2 regions of the Candidatus Desulfatibia sp. genome follow, and region 2 is predicted to be linked to the other one. Evidence: riboswitches for the same ligand, from Rfam matches in the RefSeq annotation. Region 2 holds a riboswitch; the other holds the start of a gene.
The links. Region 2 has a riboswitch for cobalamin ahead of V3S16_RS08580 (sirohydrochlorin cobaltochelatase). Riboswitches for the same ligand answer to the same signal wherever they lie in the genome.
Positions count from the first base shown of each region.

Region 1: linked by a shared signal. The riboswitch ahead of V3S16_RS16435 (sirohydrochlorin chelatase) and the one ahead of V3S16_RS08580 (sirohydrochlorin cobaltochelatase) in region 2 are both predicted to bind cobalamin.

Region 1 covers NZ_JAZFTO010000358.1:2,682-9,654, reverse strand. The annotation lists partial or broken gene V3S16_RS16450 (methyltransferase domain-containing protein) at 1-575, shown strand, start outside; gene V3S16_RS16445 (hypothetical protein) at 621-1,034, opposite strand; gene V3S16_RS16440 (CbtB domain-containing protein) at 1,118-1,240, opposite strand; gene V3S16_RS16435 (sirohydrochlorin chelatase) at 1,442-1,963, opposite strand; cobalamin riboswitch at 2,236-2,425, opposite strand; gene V3S16_RS16430 (SelT/SelW/SelH family protein) at 2,768-2,995, shown strand; gene V3S16_RS16425 (MtaA/CmuA family methyltransferase) at 2,998-3,996, shown strand; gene V3S16_RS16420 (DUF1638 domain-containing protein) at 3,993-4,562, opposite strand; gene cooS (anaerobic carbon-monoxide dehydrogenase catalytic subunit) at 4,611-6,527, opposite strand; gene V3S16_RS16410 (hypothetical protein) at 6,768-6,953, opposite strand.
Region 2 covers NZ_JAZFTO010000173.1:2,037-9,009, reverse strand. The annotation lists gene V3S16_RS08590 (ABC transporter ATP-binding protein) at 1-187, opposite strand, end outside; gene V3S16_RS08585 (FecCD family ABC transporter permease) at 187-1,257, opposite strand; gene V3S16_RS08580 (sirohydrochlorin cobaltochelatase) at 1,266-2,156, opposite strand; cobalamin riboswitch at 2,273-2,459, opposite strand; gene rfbA (glucose-1-phosphate thymidylyltransferase RfbA) at 2,796-3,686, opposite strand; gene V3S16_RS08570 (mannose-1-phosphate guanylyltransferase/mannose-6-phosphate isomerase) at 3,769-5,130, opposite strand; gene rfbB (dTDP-glucose 4,6-dehydratase) at 5,267-6,316, opposite strand; gene rfbD (dTDP-4-dehydrorhamnose reductase) at 6,343-6,973, opposite strand, start outside.

The sequences.
Region 1 (6,973 bases), on a different contig from region 2:
TCATTTTGGCTGCCCGAAAGGTCGGGGAACAAGGTAGAGTGGTCGGGATAGATTTTACTTCAGAAATGATTGAGCGGGCGCAACAGGCTGTAACTGACTCTGACTTGCAAGGCAGAGACATTGAACTTCGTGTTGCGGATATGGGGAAGTCGCAACTTCCAAACGGTTTCGCCGATGTCGTGATATCTAACTGTGTCATCAACCTATGTCCCGACAAAGACGCAGTCTACGAAGAAGCCTCCCGGATACTGAAATCTGGCGGACGGCTCGCCATCTCAGATATTGTCCTCAATGAAGAAATCGATTCTCAATTGGGAGAGCGATTTCAGTCAACATGGGCTGGATGCTTGGGAGGGGCTATCCATGCAGAGGACTACTGGCAGACGGTGAGAAAAGCGGGTTTTACTGAAATTCAGATTGTGGCCCGTCATACCCTCACCCCCGAAGAACTCAAAGCAATGGCTTGTTGTCCGGGCGAAGAATTTACTCCACCTCCTAACAATGAAGACCTCATTCTTGTGGAAGAAAAAGTGGATAGTGTTAAATTCACGGCGGTAAAACCGTCTCTGGTTTGAGAAATTGAATTTAAAACTTGCTCTTGGAGCGTTTTAAAAAATAAATCATGAATCTCTTTTTTTTCCAATATTCCAGAAAGTGGTCAGAATAAGTCCAAGTACAATCGCCAGCATGAATCCCTGAAGGGTCTGGGCTGCATCCGGGTGAAACCTTGCGGGGTTGTTGTATGAAAGCAAGAGGCCTCCCATACGTAAAACCAACCAAACAGCCATGGAAATAAAAATGGCGTTTGGCAGCAAACTCTTAAAAGGGAGCCGGTCGCCTATCAGGGACATAAATCCGCCGATAACCATCCCAAAAACAGCTCCCCCAAAAGAGAATGTAATAACCTCTCTTAAAAGGCTTTCCTCAAAAGGGAAGATACCCGTTATATAGTTTACGAGGATGGATACCCATCCCCAGACAATGCCTGACAATATGCCCAAACAAATCCCTTTTTTTAAATTGCCGTGATCCATAATTATGCCTTTTCCTTAAAAGGTTTAAGTCTGCGCATACGCATTGTAACAACAAATAGGCAACGATACGGCCTTGCCTATATTTAATGACACGGCATTCCTACTACATGTCTGAAATCGTGGAAGGCGTTGTGCGCCCCCTGTGCAAAAGAGTCAACACCGTAGAAAATAATAACCATCATAAATGCAGTAGCGGCAAGAGCCATAAGCAACCGAGGTGATACTGAAAATGCGGTCTGACTAATAGTAGCGAATATTCTCATTTTCTTCTCCTTTTTAACAAAATAAATTCCATCTAAAAAAATCTTCCAACGTTATTAACACTGATCTTTCTTTTTTCACCCACCTCCCTTCTACTTTGAAAATAATTTAAAACCGGGACTTTGTCCCCTATGTATCGGCTATTATCAACCAAGTTTTCGTTGATTGCGGCGTTCGGCTTTGAATCGTTTGGCCTCTTCCTGGGACATGGCAACATACTCAAGCTCTTCGGGAGGAAGCTTGTAACGATCTCTTGGTTCCAGGTCTATTTCGCGCACGTCACAAAGCTGCAATGATTCCTCTATCCTCTTTTTTACGATTTCGACCAGCAGTTCGTCAAAACCGAGATTCTTGCCGAAAATCAGTTTGACGTCAGGGTACTTTTCCGATTCCTTCTTCATCTTAACCGGGATATCCAGCTTCATATGCAGCCCCAGATTCAGGAAGTACGGAATCAGCACTACCAGTTTCGCGCCCTGCTTTACGCATTTTTCCAGGGTCTCTTCAAAATGTGGTCCCAGCCGGGACATGTAACAGGTTTCAACAATATCGTAATGCCCGTATTCCGATAACCGGCATGCAACCTTTTCCATTGCTTCTCCCGCACCAGGAACCCGGCTTCCATGCGCCATAAGGATTATCGCATTCTTGTTTTTCCTATTATCCAACTTCCGCCCCCTTTTTCCGTTTCACCGCCTGGGCGCATAGGGTGTGAAGTACGCTTAGCGCAATGGGGCTGCCGCCCCTGCGTCCCTGGAGAAGCATGTATGGAATCCCCAATGACTATTCTTGGGCATATCACGGTCTTTGAAATGGACTCCAAAACAGTATAAATCCTAATGGAAATAAAGAGGGAGTGAAAGCCGGACGGACAAATATCTTTTAGATGCGCAGAATCTGGATGGGTAATAATCATTAGCCAAACCTTTCCACGAGTTCACTAATTCAAATCAATACTGGCAGGTCTTCTGACTTCCGGGTCATTCTACTTGCCACGCCTTCCCATGCTCACAAGCACAGTGGCTAATTGTGGCTTTCGTATCCGGTTACAGCGGCGGGTCCGTGACGGCTTTCTACCATCTTCCCTTTTTTGCCTCCTGCGGGAGGCAACCAGCATTCTGGTATTATTTAACATGAAGCCTTTAATGTGTCAAGAAAAAAGTAGTGAAGTGAAGTGATAAAAATTCCCTTTTTGAGCTCGGAATTCTGCATAGCTCAATCCCGGCTTTGTCTGTGCCGGTTCTGGGTCATGTATCGGTTCTCCGGTTAGGAATGGTACCAGTTCAAATTCAAGCAGGGTCTATCTTTATTTCTCATTTTGTTCTTGATAAACATAAAGCGAATACTTATCATTTTAAAAAGCAAATTTAACAACACCGGATGTGATGGCCCTTTTATTATCGTTCTGAAAGAATTTCGAACCTGTCACCCGACGGTGTTACATCGGACATCATACAAAAAATGGAATTTTCATGCAGCTGTCAATAGAATACTGCATAACCTGCAATTACAGGCCTATGGCGGCCAGTCTGGCCATTGTCATTAAAAAGGAAATCGGTATTGATACGCAACTTGTCGGATCTAAAAAAGCCGGCGCTTTCGAAGTCATCCTGGACGGAGAGCTGATCTTTTCCAAACTGCAGTCAAACTGTTTCCCCGATCATCAAGAAATCGTAGCAGAACTCAGGGCAGTGAGGTAAGCATGAATCAGAAGGAAAGATTGCTGAGGGCGTTAAAGCAACAGCAGGTGGACAGGCCGCCCGCGGCTGTGCCCACACAAAATGCCACGGCTGAAGTCATGGAAAAAAGCGGGTATAAATGGCCTGCGGCTCAAAAAAATGCCAAAGACATGGCCGGCCTCGCGTGGGCATGCCATGAGATCGGGGGCATTGAGAGCGTGAGAGTACCATTCGACATCAATGTCGAGGCGGAGGCCATGGGTTGCGCCACACGGTTCGGAGATGATTCGACAACCCCTCCCATGTCGACAATGAAAACCAAACAGGATTATGACTCAATCAAGATCCCTGACCCTTTAAGGGACGGAAGAATGCCCGAAGTTCTTGAAGCCATTAAACTACTTAAAGCAAAAACTGGTGACGAGGTTCCGTTAATCGCCGCCCTGGGAACCCCCTTTGAACTCCTCGCCACCACCCTTGATTTTGAAGAGATCATCATGGCATGCATCGAGGACCCGGAATTCATCGAAGCACAGCTTTCAAAGATGACCGAAATTGCAAAACAATATGCCAAGGCAATCGAAAACGCGGGCCCGGATGTGCTGATGCTGGTGGACGGTACTTCCCAGAGCATCGGTCCGACCTATTACGGCCGGTTTTCATTCCCGTATACCAAGTCACTGGTGGAATCTCTGAGCAAGCCCTCTATTTTGCATATATGCGGCAATCCCACCGTCATTCTGAAGATGATGGCGGAAACCGGCGTGAACGCCCTCAGTATCGATCACCCTGTTGACATCCAACATGCACTTGAGGTCACGGAAGGAAAAGTTGCGCTGGTAGGGAAAATTTCTCCCCAGACATTGCTGACCGGCAGCAGGGAAGATATCGTGGCCGAGACCGAGGAATCATTAAAGCTCGGGATGCACGTTGTCGCCCCCGGATGCGGCATTATTCCACAGACCCCGCTCGAAAATCTGAAAGCTTACTTTGAGTGTGTAATCAACTCTAAAAGCGCTTAAGTGCTTTCGATCAGATTAAAAAAATAATCAAGGGTAATCGGCTTGCGCTCGACGGGAAGATTGGTGAATTTGCTGAATTTTTCAACTTTTTCTTCATCAATGGGAATAATTCCTGTATCAAAGACGATTATCCGTTTGTAACCGTCGAACATTGTTTTAAAGTCAAAGTTGAAATCTTTTTTCCCGAGGGCAAACATCTTTTCCCAGTTGTTTACCCAGCCCGCGGAGAGGAAAAATGCCGTCCCCTCATTGTTGAGGCGCATGATTTCTTCAGGACCGACCAGCGCCTCAAGACAGTTTCCGGCATGGATCTTTTTTGCATCATATTGCTCCAGGATTGCCATGATCTCCGGATGGCAATGACCATAGAGCACTTTGAGCTCGGTCCCTGTCTTTTTGTTTTCCTCCAGAGCTTCGATCAGCGCCTCTTTCAATCTGTCAAAATTTACATGCAGCGCTGCTTCGAGATAGATTATTTTCCAATCCAGTCCCTTATCTCCGAGCAGATACTCCAGCTCCTCCTTAAATATCCCGCAGCTGATAAATATGATCGCTTTATTTTCCATTATAAAACCATGTTGGCATCAAATCCGGTTAGAATCGCCGCTGCTTTTTTAATCAAACCCAATTTCCTTTCTCTTTTCCAGAACGTGGCTTTCGATCGCCTCAGCGGCCCTGAACGGGTTGTCCTCAAGCAGCATTCTTCCGCCGGTAAGGTTCTCCATTTCTTCGGTTAAGTATTTCGTTACGAGCGAGCTTCCGCTTATCATAGGTTTTGGTGATACGTGGGTAAGAAGCCCAAACGCCAGAGCCGTGAATATGTCTGCAATGGCTTTCTGTTCCATGTACTCGGGAACAGATGCGGCCACCGGTACCTGACTGGTATCGCAGCCGATTGTCCATGCCAGCGCAGCAATGGTATCCAGAATTTTCCCCACATCCGTACATGATCCATAGGAAACAATCGGTGGAACGTCATGCTTTTCGCAAACGGACCTGAGTTTAGAACCTGCCATTTTCGTCATTTCCATAGTTGACATGCCCATGTTTTGATGAGTGGAGGAGCAGCAACCGGCACCGATGACCATGATGTCGCGCTTGATCAGCTCAATCGTGATTTCTTGAATTGATCGCCCGCCCATCTCGTGGCGAACATTCGTACAACCGACAACTGCCACAACCCCTTTGATATTGCCTTTTTTCATCTCGCCGATGAAAGTATAGATATCGTTGCCAAACATTTTCAGAACTGTTTCCGTTGTGTAACCTGCGATGCTCTCCGTCTTGGCTTTGGAAGAAGGGATGTTCATAATTCTTTTCTTGTCGGCCTTGCGTGCCTTGAAACACTCGACGGCAATTTCCAGAATTTTCTCGGCCTGCTGCTCGGCGATCTCAGGGTTGAAATCCAAACAATCCACATCCGGGAAGCGCACCACAGGGTCTGTGCTGATGAGCTTGGTGCCGTATTTGTCGGCAAACGCCTTCAGGGTCGGGACTGAGCAATTCATATCCATCATAAAAAGATCAACGAGGCCGGTTGCGATAAAAAGCTCTGCTTGAATCCAGTTGCCCAGTTGTCCGCCAAAAGTGTTTGTGTATTCTTCACGGCTGGAAACATTCATAAGCTGCTGTCCCGCACACAACGAGCCGTATAATTTAATCCCCGTGGCGCCGGCTGCGGCTGCGACCGACTGAATTTTTTTGCTACCGGCCTTCTCCAAAACAAGACTGGCAAAGACCGGCTGATGGCCGTTTGCGATGATATTGACCGTCTGCGGATCGAGGCAGGCAATATTGGTTTCTCCGGCGGTCAGATCTGCGGTGCCCATAATGACGTCCTGGATAACCGTAATTCCCCAAAGCGCGGCGTATTCATTTGCGTTGCCCAACCTGAGGGCTGTTTTAATGAGGTCAATAGGGTCATTGCTGACATTTGTCATACATTTGGTTAAGGCGGTTACGATTTCAGCGCTGGGTCCGCCGGCATAGAGGTCCGTTTTTTTCCAGACCTCTTTACGCTGATTCACAGCGAACAGGTCCATTAGGGTAAGGGGCTGGTCACCCGGTTTACTGATTTCATTTAACATGAAATCAGCAAATTCAACTGCCAGCTCATTTATAGGTCGTGTTTGATCAATCCCCAACCCCAGACACATCATCCGCAGTTTACCTTCATCTTTTACCTTAAGGGAAGATTTGCCCTCTCCGATGGCCTTCAAGGTGTTCGCCAGATTTCGGCACTGGTACGTATTGGCGGCCGTGCCCATAATCGTCAGTTGCAAAAGGTTGCGGGCCACAATCAAATCTCCGGTGGCTCCACAGACACCCAACGGAGATTTCCTGGTTATTCGGCAGGGACCATCCGAACATAATTGGCAGCTCAACCCTTTTTTGCAGTGTCCACACTGGGGCTGTTGAGTCGTAAACCTCTCAAAGACGGTAGGCATGCCTTGAGACACCGCTGCTTGATGTAGTTCATGACTTTCAAAATCCTGATGCTTTTGCTCAATAATGTCCTGTTTTTCAGACATTCAAACGCTCCTTGACAGAAAAACCACAGGTTGTAAGCCTGTGGTTTTTCAATTACTGTGGTTACTCAAATTTTTGCGGCTCAATGCATCCTGACTCACCCAAACTTACCATCATCAATGAAAAATATTCAGGGAGGAAGCTATGTTTGATCTGTTTTGCCTTAAGTCTAACCGCGCCTTACCTCTTTCAATTTGCCGGGCAGCAACACAGAAACCACCTGAATATTTTTCAGCCACGCATTACACCTTCTTAATTTCGGATCTTTTAACTTTAACGTGCTCACCGGATTCCAATGATATGCGTACGAACAGTCCGGAATAGTATTCTCTCTCCATGCACTTGTAAACCTTTGAATTTTCCAGTGTTACATCGTCTCCCTTGGTAGTCTTGGTTGCCTTGGTATCACTGATGTACGTAACTTTCATTGCTTTCCCCTTTCCAGCGG
Region 2 (6,973 bases):
AACGGATTCGGCCGGCAGCCGGCTGGTGGTGGTTTATCATCAGATCGAGCAATGTTGTTTTGCCGCATCCGTTGGGCCCTATGATTCCATAAAACACGCCGGCTGCAAGGGTAAGGGAAAGTCCTTCAATAACCCTTTTCGATTTATAACCAAAAGAAATTTGGTCGATTTCAAAAAGTTTCTCCACTACCACACCTTAGCTGTTTGCTGTTTTCTGAAGATGTAACAGAAAAAAGGCCCGCCAATCAGCGCGGTCAGTACGCCGATGGGTATCTCGTTGGGCAACACCGCCCGGGTGATTGTATCCGCTCCCAGTAGCAAAATCGCACCCGCCAGCAGAGAAACAGGGATCAGCTTTTGATTGTCCGGTCCGGTAATGGATCGCATCATATGTGGCACTAAAAGTCCCACAAAACCGATAATTCCGGATACCGAAACACAGATTGCCGTCACCAAAGAGGCGGTTAGCAGAAGAATCAGCGGTACTTTTTGGGTGTCGACACCGAGGGAGGAAGCCGTCCGATCGCCTAAAGACATAAGATTCAAATCCCTGGAATAGAATAGAAAAACGCAGAACCCAAAAAAGACGCAAATCAGAGTGATGGATACATCCGTCCATGTTTTGGAGGCAAAACTGCCCATAAGCCAGAAAATAATGATTGAGACCTGCTCATCGGCGATATATTTCAAGAAGCTAATGCCGGCCGACAAAATAGCGGCCACGATGATACCGGACAGGATCAGATTGTTGGAGGAGTACCCGCCACCGGACGATGAGAGGTACAGGACGAACAGCAGGGTGCTCATGGCTCCTATGAATGCCAGCAGAGGAACCGACCACGTGCTCATAAAACTGATGTTGAACAAGATGGCCAGCGAGGCTCCAAAGGCAGCGCCGGCAGACACTCCCAGGGTATACGGATCCGCTAAGGGATTTAAAAGTATCCCCTGAAAAACTACACCCGCTATGGCCAATCCGCCGCCGACAGTTGCCGCCGTCAAAATGCGCGGCAGGCGCACATCCAAAACCACTACCGGCAATAGTTTGTCCATACCGGCCAAAATACCGGTGTTGCCGGTAATTTTAGCCAAAACAATCCTGATGACATCGCTAAAAGGTATTTTAATATATCCCATGCCGGCGGAAGCCACAATGATAAGCACCAGCAAAAGCATCAAAAGGATCACCTGGCTGCCTTGTGAAACCTTTGAACGGCCCAAACGCGGCCCTGATTTTTGCTTGATATCCTCTGTCATTTCAAATCCTATTCAAAACGTGCAAGCATCTCGCCCAGGTGGTCGATCCAGACAGCCGCAATTTCATTGTATTCGGCCGTCCCCTTGAGAATCGGAACACATGTTATTCCAGCCTGAGTCAAAATCGATTTCCAGGAATCCTTCTGGTCACCGGCCATATCATTCCGGGCATGCACACCGGCTACCGACATGAAAGGCATGAGATAAGCTTTTTTAATGTTCTTCTGAAGGAGTATCTTCTTGATATCCTCAATTGGCAGTGATCCCTTAATGGTACTCACAAAGATATTGGGATCTTTCAGCTGCAAATAAAACATCATGGCCGCATAAACAGCGCTGGATATGTGCGTTGAGCCATGACCCATCAGAACAACGGCCTCATGTTTTTTTCTATCATTCGGAATAATTTTTATAATTGCCTCAACAACCCGCGCTAGATCCTCTTCTTTTCCCAACAGCGGATAACCAACCAAAACGCTTTCAAAGCCGCCGTTCATTTGGGCGAAGGCACGCGCATTTTTGACGAGATCATGAAATTCTTTTCCAGCAATGGTATGCAAAGACTGCACGGCTACATGCGTAAAGCCTTCATCCATCATTTTGGCCAGAGCGACTTCCGGTGAATCCAGATAAACTCCGCCTTTGGCCAGCTTTTTGCGGACCATCTCCGAGGTGTAAGCCCAGCGAACCGGAATACCGGGATAAGCAGCCTTGACCATATTTTCAATGTTTCTAAAGGCTGACTGGGCTTCCGGTCGGCTGGTACCGAAAGCAACCAGTAGAATTCCTTTTTTCATGGTACGCTTGCGCCCTTGTTGACCGGCAGTAGCCGAGGTTGCTAATAGCAAAACTATCAACAAAATCGGCAGTAAAAGCATTGTCTTTAGCTTAACCATCATTCACCTCGATTTGAATCTTTAACGAAAAAAAACCCTTCAAACCAATTTTGGCTTGAAGGGTTGCACCCAGTTTACTTCACCCTTTTCTGATTTTTCATAATCCCCGTCACCGCAAGGGATTGACTTACTGCTAAGGCAGGTCTTCTGACTTTCGGATCAATCTACTAATTGCGCCTTCCCAATGGGTTTATCCCCATCAGTGGCCTCCTGCAATGTTCGTCCCCGAGTACAGCGGCGGGACCGCTCCCGACTTTAACGGGATTCCCTTTTAATCCAAACGGCACCTTTACAACTATATAAAAGATTGGAGCAATCAAGTCAATAGTGAAATTTCATGCCATGCAGAAGGAGGGGACTGACATCTGTTTGAAGCTCCCTACAGTCACGCCTTGGCGGGACGGGAAATGCACTCGCTGTGCAGTTCAAATAGTACCTAGGTTGAGCGGTTCAACGTTCAAGGTTCCGGGTTAATGAACCCTTACAGGATCAACCCAAGAAAGTTACGTTTCAATAGAGCCGACAAGTGATTTTCACCCAACGGTTGCAAGAGACCAACCCTGATATTGAGTTGTAACATTAAGTAATATCAAGAGTTAATAACCTTTGAACCTAGAACCCCTGAACCTAGAACCGATCAGTTTAGTTGGTTTTTAGATTGTTTTCGTCTTCGGCAATTAAATCCATCAAATATTGTCCATATTCGTTTTGTATCATTGGAGCTGCAAGCTTGGCGAGCTGTTCTTTGTCGATGTAGCCCAGGCTGTAGGCAATTTCTTCAATACATGATATTTTAAGTCCCTGGCGCTGCTGAATGGCTTCAACAAAACTGGCGGCTTGTTGCAGGGCTTCCTGGGTTCCGGTGTCCAGCCAGGCAAAACCTCTTCCCAGAAGTTCGACCCTGAGTTGACCTCTTTCCAGATACGCCATATTAACGTCCGTAATTTCAAGCTCTCCCCGCGCCGATGGTTTGAGGTTGGCGGCGATGTTGACCACATCGTTGTCGTAAAGATAGAGACCGGGCACGGCGTAATTCGATTTGGGCTTTTTGGGCTTCTCCTCGATCCCGAGGACATTGCCGTCAACGTCGAATTCCACAACACCGTAACGTTGAGGGTCCTTTACCAGGTATCCGAAAATCAAACCACCCTGCTGGAGTTGAACCGCATTTTTTAAAATTCTGGTAAAATTGTGGCCGTAAAATATATTGTCTCCCAGAATCAGGCAAACCGGGTCATTGCCAATGAACGCTTTGCCGATAATAAAGGCCTGTGCTATCCCTTCCGGCTTTGGCTGGGTTTCAAAGGAGAAAGAAAGCCCCAGTTGCGAGCCGTCTCCCAGGAGCTTTTGAAATAAACGTGAATCCTCGGGTGTGGAAATAAAAAGTATTTCCCGAATACCTGCCAGCATTAAAACGGACAGTGGATAATAGACCATGGGCTTGTCATATACCGGCAAGAGCTGCTTGCTTACCACACGGGTTATTGGATAAAGTCGTGATCCGGAGCCGCCTACTAAAATTATCCCCTTCATAAATATAATTCCTTTTATTTTTCACTAAAAACCAATAACAGATAACCAATAACGGATAACACCTAATTGAGTTTTGACTCAATTAGGATGCCAGTTTTACTTCAATCATGATCAGTGGTTCTGTTCCGGGGTTTTCCAGCTCAGCGGATTGGCTGGCAGAAAGATCTACAGACTGCCCTTTATTTAGCAGCTTGTCTTGATTCTGCAAAGTCGTCTTGACCTTGCCTTTGAGCACGAACAACTGTTTTGCCGCGGAAGTGTCGGTTTTTATTTGAAGTGCCGAGCCCGGATATACGATCAGCTTTGCAATCCTGAAATCACCTTGCAGATCCAGCACGGTGAAGGTCCCCCAGTGGTGATGTACGGTCTTATGCTTTTGATATTCCCGACGGCCCTTTTCCTTGAGTCTGGTAACAATCGATTTTACATCCCTGCTGGTTTCTATATCTGAAACAAACACAGAGTCCGGCGTTTCCACAACAACCATGTTTTGGATGCTGTTGGTTGCGATAAGCCGTTCATATCCCATAATAAAACAGTTTTCGGTATCCTTGGTGATCACATCACCGCCGATAACATTGCCGTCGGCATCTTTTGGAAGAAAATCATAAAGAGATTTCCAGGATCCAATGTCGCTCCAGCCAAAATCTGACGGCAAAACAGCGCCTTTATCCGTTTTCTCCATCACAGCATAATCGATGGATATATTCGGCAACTGTTCATATGATTCCAGAGATGCGGTACCTGCGGTTAAATCTAACTGTTGCATTTTTTTCAAAAGTTCAGGGTGGTGAATTTCCAGTTCATTGATCATCACGGATGCTTTAAAGGCAAACATGCCGCTGTTCCAGAAAAAATTACCGCTTTCAAGATAATACTTTGCCGTCTTTAAATCCGGCTTTTCAACAAACCGTTTTAACGCAAAGGCCTGCTCGGGCAATTTTCCAGCGCCCTCAATGTATCCATAGCCGGTTTCAGGATAGTGGGGGGTGATTCCGAACGTCACGATGTAATCCATCTTGGCAAGCTTGATGGCGGACCGTAATTTTGCATGAAATGTGTCAATGTTGCGAATGACATGATCGGCCGGAAAAATGCATAATACAGCATCTTCTTTCTTTTTTAAAATAAGCAGTATCGCCAGAAGAATAGCCGGGGCCGTATTGCGGCCGCAAGGTTCGCCTATTATTTTGTCACCGGAAGCAATACCGATTTCCTCCATATGCCTGGCGATCTCGTGAAAATGCTCCTGGCCGCAGACAATGCGAATATTTTCCGTTGCAAGCACCGGCGCCAACCGTTTAATGGTACTTTGGATAAGGGATTCGTCGCCCATGAATTTAACAAGCTGTTTGGGATAGAGCTCCCTTGAAACCGGCCAAAGACGCGTCCCTGATCCACCGGCCAGCAGCACCGGGTAAACATTTGTTAGATCTTCCGACATCCTGCATTTTCCCTTCCCTTTTCAGTTCGCTCTTTTTTTGGCCAAAAATACTGTGTTAATGATTGCTCAAGATGCTTGTTAAATGGAATAAACGCTTAATTTTAAATATATTCACTTTGGCCCCGGCTCGTCCGGGTTAGGCATAATGGGCTTTGATCCAATCCTGGTATTCCCCGCTTTTAACCCGTTCAACCCACTTGCGGTTGGCCCGATACCACTCAATCGTATCACGGATACCGGTTTCAAAAGATGCTTGCGGGACCCAGTCAAGTTCCCGTTTCAACTTTGTAAAATCAATGGCATAGCGCCGGTCATGACCGGGCCTGTCTTTTACAAAGGTAATCAGCTCCCGGCGGGGCCGATTGTCACTCAATTGATTGATCTCATCCAAAATATCACAGATCATTTCAACAATGGTAATGTTTTCCATCTCATTATCACCGCCCACATTGTATATCTCACCTGTCTTTCCGTGTTTCATAATGGTCCAGACTGCCTTACAGTGATCTGCGACATAGAGCCAGTCCCTGACATTGCGACCGTCTCCGTAAAGCGGCAGGGATTTTCCTTCAAACCCGTTAAGGATCATCAGCGGAATCAGCTTGTCCGGAACCTGGTAGGGGCCGTAATTATTCGAGCAATTGGAGATAGTCATGGGCAGCCCATAGGTCTTGTAGTAAGCCCGCATCAGATGATCGGCAGAGGCCTTGGAAGCCGAATACGGGCTGTTGGGTTTATAAGGCGTTGTTTCCGTAAAATAGCCTTCCGGCCCCAGGCTGCCGTATACTTCGTCCGTGCTGATATGGTGAAATCTTATTATTTGATTTTGCCGTGACCGGGCCGCTTCCAGCAGATTAAATGTCCCCACTATGTTGGTCTGGATAAAAGCATCCGGTTTCACGATGGAGCGGTCCACATGGGATTCAGCGGCAAAATGGCATACGCTGTCGATTTCGTAGTTGTCGAATATTTCGTTCATGCGAATTACATCGCAGATATCGGCCTTTATAAAAACATATCGATTTTCAAAATCGAGCTCAATATCAGTAAGGTTTTCGGGGTTGCCGGCATAAGTCAGCTTGTCCACATTCACGACGCGTCCTTTAAAATCGGATTCAGTCAGCAGATATCTGATAAAATTCGCACCGATGAACCCGCACCCGCCGGTAATGAGCATGTTCTGCATGATACTACCTTGTTAAAAGGAAATTTTTACGATAGGGCCTCGTTAATCAATTTATCGCCAAAACCGGCGATAAATCGATCCAGATCATCCTGCCAGGCAGCCATGATGTTGATATCCATTTCCTTAAGGCGCCGATTTTCCAGAATCGAATTTTGCGGTCTTATCGCCGGTGTTGGATATTCAGCACTGGAGCAAGGAACCACCGCATGCGGCACCCCCATCTTTTCCAGAAAATACTTCGCCAGTTGATACCAGCTGCAATACCCTTCTGCCGATGCATGATAAGTGCCCCGACAATTTTTATCAATCAATTTTGTGATTTGAAGTGCAAGTCGATGGGACCAGGTCGGCGAACCGTACTGGTCATTCACTACCTTGATTTCATTTTTGGGATTTTTCACGGCCAGTTTCAGCATGGTTTTAAGAAAATTGTGACCGTTGACACCATACATCCAGGCTGTTCGCAGTATTATATGCTGGTCAGTTGTTTCTCGTACCAGTTTTTCCCCCTCAAGTTTAGTAATCCCGTAATAAGAAAGCGGGTTAAGCTCATCATCTTCCACATAAGGCTCGGGGATTTTTTTCCGGCCGTCGAAAACATAATCCGTAGAGATATGCACCAACCGACCGCCATGTTTTTGCACGCCCACAGCCAGA